Regions from separate parts of the Variovorax sp. W1I1 genome, predicted to be linked through region 2. Evidence: riboswitches for the same ligand, from Rfam matches in the RefSeq annotation. Region 2 holds a riboswitch; the other holds the start of a gene.
The links. A riboswitch is a leader RNA that binds a small molecule or an ion and turns the genes downstream of it on or off. The one in region 2 is predicted to bind glycine.
Positions count from the first base shown of each region.

Region 1: it holds a riboswitch for glycine, as region 2 does, so the genes downstream of both, QFZ83_RS24640 (D-amino acid dehydrogenase) here and gcvT (glycine cleavage system aminomethyltransferase GcvT) in region 2, are expected to answer to the same signal.

Region 1 is NZ_JAUSWZ010000001.1:5,258,702-5,263,108, reverse strand. Features, by position in the region: gene QFZ83_RS24645 (RtcB family protein) at 141-1,550, shown strand; gene QFZ83_RS24640 (D-amino acid dehydrogenase) at 1,567-2,874, opposite strand; glycine riboswitch at 2,965-3,082, opposite strand; glycine riboswitch at 3,116-3,206, opposite strand; gene rfbB (dTDP-glucose 4,6-dehydratase) at 3,324-4,394, shown strand; gene rfbD (dTDP-4-dehydrorhamnose reductase) at 4,391-4,407, shown strand, end outside.
Region 2 is NZ_JAUSWZ010000001.1:3,644,295-3,648,701, forward strand. Features, by position in the region: gene QFZ83_RS17015 (hypothetical protein) at 1-407, shown strand, start outside; gene QFZ83_RS17020 (hypothetical protein) at 404-787, shown strand; gene QFZ83_RS17025 (H-NS family nucleoid-associated regulatory protein) at 857-1,285, opposite strand; glycine riboswitch at 1,465-1,539, shown strand; glycine riboswitch at 1,560-1,675, shown strand; gene gcvT (glycine cleavage system aminomethyltransferase GcvT) at 1,723-2,901, shown strand; gene gcvH (glycine cleavage system protein GcvH) at 2,966-3,337, shown strand; gene gcvP (aminomethyl-transferring glycine dehydrogenase) at 3,387-4,407, shown strand, end outside.

The DNA of each region.
Region 1 (4,407 bases), 1.6 Mb from region 2:
CGCCCGCTTTCTTGAATCTCTGCTGCTGCAAGAAAGAGTGATCCGTGCGCCTCGAGGCGCGCGGTCGATCTCTTTCGCCTCGCCACGCAATGCTGGCCGGGGCTGGAAACCGACATGGTTTCCCCAATGGAACAGCAGCCATGAGCAGCAATCATTTTTCGAGACTCCAGCGCACCTTTTCGCGCGCTGGCATCGCCGTCGACTATCGCGACGGCGTCTATCACCTGCACAACGAGGTTTCACAGGCGACGGTGCTTCTGCCGCAAAGCCTTCCCCTGGAAGAGAAGGCGGTGAACCAGTTGCTGGCCTTTGCCAGCGTCCGCTCGCCCGATGGCGAGAAGGGCGTCTGCAAGGCCTGCGCGACGCCCGATTTCCATCCGGGCTCCGTGGCGCCGGTCGGGAGCGTCGTGGCGACCGACGCGGACTTCGTCATTCCCGCAGCGGTGGGCACCGACATCAACTGCGGCATGCGCCTCTTGACCACCGGCCTCACGCTGGACCAGGTGGCGCCGCACAAGACACGGCTCATCGAACGCCTCACGCGCAGCCTGCTCGACAACGGCCGCGACGTGCCGGTGCACACAGCGGCTTTCAAGGCGCTGTTCGACGTGGGGCCGGCCGCATTTCTCGATGCCGTTCAGGGCAGCGGGCTCTGGTCGTCCTGCGACCGCGACCGGCTGCAGGCGGAGATCGACCGCTGCATCGGCCTTGCGAGCTTCGGCGGCAATGCGCGGCATGCGCCGCAGGCTTACACCGGCGCGCGCCACGAGGTTTTTCGGGACCCATGCCTCGGCACGCCGGGCGGCGGAAACCACTTCGTGGAACTGCAGGTGGTCGACAAGGTGATGGACCGGCACGCGGCCTACCGCGCCGGCCTCAAGGCCGGCGAAGTGGTGGTGATGATTCACAGCGGTTCGCGCGACATCGGCTTCCACGTCGGTGGGCGCTGGATGGACCGGGCGAAGGCCGAATGGCCGCAGGGCCTGCGCCATCCCCGCAGCGGCCTGTACGGACTCTCCGGTTCGTTGGCCGAGGAGTACCTGGAGGCGATGGGTGTGGCGGCGCGCTATGCCTGGGCCAACCGTGTTGTGCTGGCCGAACTGGTGCGCAAGGACATGGCGGAGCTGCTGGGCGCGACGGCATCGAAGCTCGTGGTCGACGTGCCGCACAACGTGGTGCTGCGCGAGCACGGGATGAACATCCACCGCAAGGGCGCAACGCCGGCCCACGAAGGAGACCTGGCGCTGATTCCGGGTTCGATGGGCGATCACTCGTACCTCGCGACCGGCCTGGGTCATGAAGACTGGTTGTGGTCGTGCAGCCATGGCGCCGGCCGCCGGATGCGGCGCCAGGAGGTGCGTGCCTTGCGCGGTGCCGCGAACCAGGACGAAAACGCCAGCTGGCAATGTGTGACTCTGCGCGAGGAGCGCAGGATCGAGGAGGCGCCGCAGGCCTACAAGCCCATCGGCGCGGTGATCGACGCACAGGAAAGCGCGGGCCTGATTCGTTGCGCGGTGCGGCTGAAACCCTGGATCACCTTCAAGGCGTGACCCAGGGCCGCGATTGTCAGCCCAATGCGGGTTGCGCGATTCGCGGTGCCGGCGCCGGCATGCCGGTGAACGCAAAGTCCACCTCCGGCACGAGCCCGCTCACGATCCGCGCGATCGACTTGCCCGAACCGCACGCGTGCGTCCAGCCCAGCGTGCCGTGGCCGGTGTTCAGGTACAGGTTCGGCAGTTTCGTCTTGCCGATCATCGGCACGTTGCTCGGCGTCGCGGGGCGCAAGCCCGTCCAGAACTGGGCCTGCGTGGTGTCGCCGGCACCGGGGAACAGCTCTTCGACGCGCCGCACGATGGCTTCGCAGCGCACGCGGTTCAGGTCGCGGTCGTAGCCGTTGAGTTCGGCCGTGCCCGCGATGCGCAAGCGGTCGCCCGACTCGGACGTGTAGCGCGAGAACACCAGCTTGTATTCGTCGTCGGTCAGCGAGACCTGGTGCGCCTTCGAGGCGTCCTTCACGGGCAGCGTCACCGAATAGCCCTTGGCCGGGTAGATCGGCAGGCGGATGCCCAGTGGCGCCGCGTACAGCGGGCTCAGCGAACCCATCGCCAGCACGAACGCGTCGCCGCGGATGCGCTGGAAGCGGCCTTCGTTGTCGGTCGCCTCGACGTGGTCGATGCTGCCGCCGGCTTCGCGCAGTGCCGTGACCGTGTGGCTCATGAGGAACTTCACGCCAGCCGCGGCCGCGAGGCCGACCAGTTCGCGGGCGAAGCGGTTGGCGTCGCCCGATTCGTCCTCGGCCGTGTAGGTGGCGCCGGCCAGCTGGGGCCGGATGTGGGCGAGGGCGGGCTCGATCTTCACCGCCTCGTCGGCCGAGATCACCAGCCGTTCGCAGCCGAGGGCGCGCATCTGCTCGGCCGGCTTGAGTGCGCCGTCGAACTCCTTCTGCGTCGTATAGAAATGCAGGATGCCTTGGGTGCGCTGGTCGTAGCTCAGGCCCGTATCGCGGCGCAGCTGTTGCAGCGTGTCGCGGCTGTAGGTGCCCAGGCGCACGATCTGCTCGATGTTGTGCTTCGTGCGCGCCGGGGTGCACTCGCGCAGGAACTGCAGGCCCCAGAGCCACTGGCGCATGTCGGCGCGGATGCGAAAGAGCAGCGGGGCGTCTTCCTTGCCCAGCCACTGCAGCACCTTGAGCGGCGCGCTGGGGTTGGCCCAGGGTTCGGCATGGCTCACGGAGATCTGCCCGCCGTTGGCGAAGCTGGTTTCGGCGGCCGGGGTGGCCTGCCGGTCGATGACGGTCACTTCGTGGCCGAGTTGCTGGAGGTAATAAGCCGAAGTCACGCCGAGCAGGCCGGCGCCAAGAACGATCACGCGCATTGCAAGTACCTTTGAGGTGCAGCGCTTGAATGGCGGATGTGGTGTGCTATTCAATCAATAGCAAGCAACCGGACGTCCGCCGTCCAAGTTGCCGCTCCCCCTGTCCTCGATACCTGAGAGATTCACCTGTTGCGCCTTGCAACGGGTTTGCTCCTTCGGTGCATCGCGACACCTTTGCGGGGTGCGATGGCTCTCCAGACGGCGTTTGATTTGATGCAGTACTGACCCCTTGCCGAAATTACAAAGAACTTCGTTGGGCCGACCTGAGCGTTTATGGGAGTTTGCGCCTTCGGTAGGGCCACCGGGGTGGCCCGCTCTCCTGCAGTGGGGGCGATTGTAGGTGGGGCCCCGCGGATGCGCCAACCCTGGATTTCGGCCCTGTGGGCCGGTGGGATAATCTCCCGTTCATTCGCCAAAGGGCGATCGTTCGACAACAAACAGGGGACCCCATGATCCTGGTAACCGGCGGCGCAGGCTTCATTGGCGCCAATTTCGTACTCGACTGGATCGCGCAGAGCGATGAGCCGGTCGTGAACCTCGACAAACTGACCTACGCGGGCAACCTCGAGACACTCGCGTCCCTCAAGGACAACCCGAAGCACATCTTCGTCCAGGGCGACATCGGCGACAGCGCCCTGCTCGACCGCCTCCTGGCCGAGCACAAGCCCCGCGCCGTCGTGAACTTCGCCGCCGAATCGCACGTCGACCGCTCGATCCACGGCCCCGAAGACTTCGTGCAGACCAACGTGCTGGGCACCTTCCGCCTGCTCGAATCCGTGCGCGGTTTCTGGAATGCGCTGCCGGCCGACCAGAAGGCCGCCTTCCGCTTCCTGCACGTGTCGACCGACGAGGTCTACGGCTCGCTCTCCAAGACCGACCCGGCATTCACCGAAGAGAACAAGTACGAGCCCAACAGCCCCTACTCGGCCAGCAAGGCCGCCAGCGACCACCTCGTGCGCGCCTGGCACCACACCTACGGCCTGCCGGTGGTCACCACCAACTGCTCGAACAACTACGGGCCGTTCCATTTCCCCGAGAAGCTCATCCCCCTGATGATCGTCAACGCACTCGCAGGCAAGCCGCTGCCCGTGTACGGCGACGGCATGCAGGTGCGCGACTGGCTCTACGTGAAGGACCACTGCAGCGCCATCCGCCGCGTGCTCGAAGCCGGCAAGCTCGGCGAGACCTACAACGTCGGCGGCTGGAACGAGAAGCCCAACATCGAGATCGTCACCACGGTCTGCGCGCTGCTCGACGAACTGAGCCCCAAGGCCGATGGCAAGCCGTACAAGGAACAGATCACTTACGTGACCGACCGCCCGGGCCACGACCGCCGCTACGCCATCGATGCGCGCAAGCTCGAGCGCGAGCTCGGCTGGAAGCCCGCCGAAACCTTCGACAGCGGCATCCGCAAGACGGTCGAGTGGTACCTCGCGAACGGCGAGTGGGTGCGCAACGTGCAGAGCGGTGCGTACCGCGAATGGGTCGAGAAGCAATACGACGCGAAGGCGGCGGCATGAAGCTGCTGCTGCT
Region 2 (4,407 bases):
CGAACCGCACCGAGGCGGAGCAGGCGATCCTGGCGCTGGTGAGCAGGGGCTATCTGCAGGATGCGCAGGCGATGGCCGCTGCTGCGGCTGTACCAACTCCGATGCCGGTGCCGGCCGTCGACCCGATCCGCATCGCCACCTCGGCCGACACTTTCGACGGCAAGCGCTCGCTGGCCACCACGCGGATGTTTTTGTTCGACATCTGCGAGCGCATGTTCGTGCGGCGCGACCCCAAGTTCGCCCTGCAGATGCGCGACGCCCTGCGCGAAGCCCGCGACCGCGAGGCGATGCTGACCATCGCCGCGCTGATGCTCAGTGAAATCGAGAAGACGGCCGGCGCCGAGCGGGCCGAATCGCTGCGGGAGCGCATCGAGCGGCTGCTGCCGCCCGCGGAAGTGGTGCATTGAAGTCGCATCTGCGCTCCCACTCCGACGAGCCGCGGTATTTCCCGGACACCGCGAAGACTCGATCAGATTTTTCTGGATCTGATTTCCACTCTCTCGGGCGGACCATCGTCCACCATGCCCCATTCCAGACGGTCCTTGAATATCTCGCGGTATCGGTCATTGTTCGAGACATTGGCCTCGCTCATTTGATCCCGCATATCCCCCGCGCAAATTCCACTCCCGTTTGGCGTATTGAACTCGACGCGGCAATGGGCAATCAGCAAGACCTCTATCGCTTGAACTTCCGCGGTCTTGTTGTGGCGGGCGGCAATATGCAACACGGTATCTCCGCAGATATCACGGCTTTTGCATTTCCATTCAGATCATTTTTGAAAAAATGATGAACCGCCTCGACGTTTCCAGCAACGATCGCCGGCGTGCTGGCCGGCGAAACCCGGCATTGAATGCCATCAACCGTTATTGACGTGGTCGCCGCCTACAGCCAGATTTTCGTAAGCCTTGCTCTTGTCCGGCGCGCCTTCGAGGGCGGCAATGAGCCACGGCGGTTGTCGGCCTTTTGTTCCCCCCGTCCAGGTCGCGCTGGAATTGGGATCCTTGTACACGGTGCCCTTCACATAGGCCTTGGCTTCCGATGCCTGGCTGCCATTGGGTGAACGCGTGCGTTTTGCGCCCGATTTGTCGTAGGGGTCCAGCGCGGCCTTGCCCTCCGGGATGCTGAAACCGGCTGCCTCGAGTTTCTTCGCATAGGCATCGGCCAGCACCTTCAATTCTTCTCCACGCTTGGCCTGCAATGCCAGCTCCAGTTGGGCCCGTTCATTGTCCATTTCCTGGATGCGCTTCTGGATATCCGCGAAGCTCATATTTCTGGCATCTGTCATTCTTTGCGTTCCTTTGGGGGTGTGTTGTGTGCCCAATATGCTAGTGCCAAAAGAAGAGGCTCACCAGATTGATCTGTTCAGGCCTCGGTGCGGTCTTGCCGCCCCGCATCGATGACCGAAACCCCGCCCCGACGCTCTGGATTCGGAAGTCGTGCGATTCGTCCACTACACTCGGCGGGGTCAGGAGAGAGCCCCGCACGACGGGGCCGCCGAAGGCGCAGGGGATCCCCGAACGCTCAGGCAAAAGGACTGACAAGGCGCCGGTTCACACCGGCGTTTCCTTGCTGGAGAGAGGCCGTTGCATGCACACATGCATTGCACCGGCCCACCGAAGGAGCAAACCCCGATCGTGGGGCGAATCTCTCAGGTAAAGCGGACAGCAGGGGTGGCCCGTGGCGTTGCAGCCATGGATTTCGACTGCCCCTTTGGAGTGCCCCGTGGCCGCTTCTTCCGCTCCCGATACCCATACCCAACTTCTCAAGACGCCGCTGTACGACCTCCACGTGGAGCTCGGCGCGCGCATGGTGCCCTTCGCGGGCTATTCGATGCCGGTCCAGTACCCGGCCGGCCTCATGGCCGAGCACAAGCACACGCGCGATGCGGCCGGCCTCTTCGACATTTCCCACATGGGCCAGCTGCGCCTCGTCGGCCCCGACGCCGCAGCGGCCTTCGAGACCTTGATGCCCGTCGATGTGATCGACCTGCCCGCCGGCAAACAGCGCTACGGTCTGCTGTTGAACGATGAGGGCGGCATCCTCGACGACCTGATGTTCTTCAACGAAGGCCACGGCTCGATCTTCGTGATCGTGAACGGTGCCTGCAAGGTGGCGGACATCGCGCACATCCAGCAGAAGATCGGCTCGCGCTGCGAGGTGCAGCCCCTGCCCGACCACGCGCTGCTCGCGCTGCAGGGCCCGCAGGCCGCGGCCACGCTGGCGCGGCTGTCGCCCGGCATCGAGCGCTTCGTGTTCATGACGGGCGGCGCGGTGCAGATCGGCGGCATCCCCGCCTTCGTCACGCGCAGCGGCTACACGGGCGAAGACGGTTTCGAGATCTCCGTGGCCGGCAAGGACGCCGACGCCCTCGCCCGCCTGCTGCTGGCGCAGCCCGAGGTCAAGCCCATCGGCCTGGGCGCGCGTAATTCGCTGCGGCTCGAGGCGGGCCTCTGCCTCTACGGCAACGACATCGACACCACCACCACGCCCGTCGAAGCCTCGCTCAACTGGGCGATGCAGAAGGTGCGCCGTGCCGGCGGTGCGCGCGAAGGCGGGTTCCCGGGCGCGGCAAAGATCCTCGCCCAGCTCACAGCCGCGACCGTCGGCGCCGCAGGCCACACCGACCACGACACCTTGAAGCGCAAGCGCGTCGGCCTCGTCGCGCTGGAGCGCATTCCGGTGCGCGACGGCACGCTGCTGCAATCCTTCGAAGGCCAGGACATCGGCATCGTCACCAGCGGCCTGCTCGGCCCGACGGCCGACCGCTGCATCGCGATGGGCTACGTGGCCACCGCGTTCTCCGAGCCCGGCACGCGCGTGCAGGCCATCGTGCGCGGCAAGCCGGTGCCGATGGAAGTCTCGACCCTGCCCTTTGTGCCGACCCGCTACTACCGAGGCTGATCGCGGCTGACCGCGGCTAGGCTCTGCATTCCCTTATTCAATTTTTTCCACGAGGAGTTTTCCCATGAGCATCAAGTACACCAAGGACCATGAGTGGGTCTCGGCCGAAGGCGGCGCCGCCACCGTCGGCATCACCGTGCATGCGCAGGACGCGCTGGGCGATGTCGTGTTCGTCGACCTGCCCGAAGTCGGCAAGACCTTCGCGCAGGGCGAAGTCGCCGGCGTCGTCGAATCGGTGAAGGCCGCGGCCGATGTGTTCATGCCCGTCTCGGGCGAGATCACCGAAGTGAACGAAGCACTGCGCGCCGACCCCTCGCTCGCCAACAGCGACCCGCTGGCCACCGGCTGGTTCTTCAAGGTCAAGCTGAGCGAGCCCGCGCAGCTCGATGCCCTGCTCGACGCTGCCACCTACGACAAGTTCGCCGCCGAATCCTGACCCCCAGCGTTCGCCCGCCTTTCCTTCTTCTCCTCGAGCCTTCACCGCCATGCCGATTCCCGCCCTTCCCTCTTTGCAAGAACTAGAGAACGCCGAAGAATTTCTCGCCCGCCACATCGGCATCGATGCGGCGGACGAGGCGCGCATGCTGCCGGTGATCGGCTCGGAGACGCGGGCGGAGCTCATCGACGGCATCGTGCCCGCGGCCATTCGCCGCGCGAAGCCGATGCGCCTGCCGGCCCCGGTGACCGAAGCCGAGGCGCTGGCCGAGCTGAAGGCGATGGCGTCGAAGAACAAGGTGTTCAAGAGCTTCATCGGCCAGGGCTACTACGGCACGCACACACCGGGCGTGATCTTGCGCAACGTGCTGGAGAACCCCGCCTGGTACACCGCCTACACGCCCTACCAGGCCGAGATTTCGCAGGGCCGCATGGAGGCCCTGCTCAACTTCCAGACGATGGTGTGCGACCTCACGGGCATGGCCATCGCCAACGCGTCGATGCTCGACGAAGCCACGGCCGCGGCCGAGGCGATGACGCTCGCCAAGCGCAGCGTGAAGAGCAAGAGCAACGTGTTCCTGGTCTCTGGCGACTGCCATCCGCAGACCATCGAAGTCATCAGGACGCGCGCCGCGCCGCTGGGCATCGAGGTCAAGGTGAGCACCGTCTCCGAGACGCTGCCGCACCTGATGGCGAGCTGCGAATTCTTCGGCGTGCTCGCGCAGTACCCCGCCACCACCGGCCATGTGCACGACCTGCGCCCGCTCGCGGGCCATGCCCATCAATGCGACGCCGCGTTCTGCGTGGCCGCCGACCTGCTGGCGCTGACGCTGCTCGCTCCCCCCGGCGAATGGGATGCCGACATCGTCTGCGGCACCACGCAGCGCTTCGGCATGCCGCTGTGCAACGGCGGCCCGCACGCCGCGTACCTCGCTTGCCGCGATTCGTTCAAGCGCTCGCTGCCGGGCCGCCTGGTCGGCGTGAGCGTCGACTCGCACGGCCAGCCCGCGTACCGCCTCGCGCTGCAGACGCGCGAGCAGCACATCCGCCGCGAGAAGGCCACTTCCAACA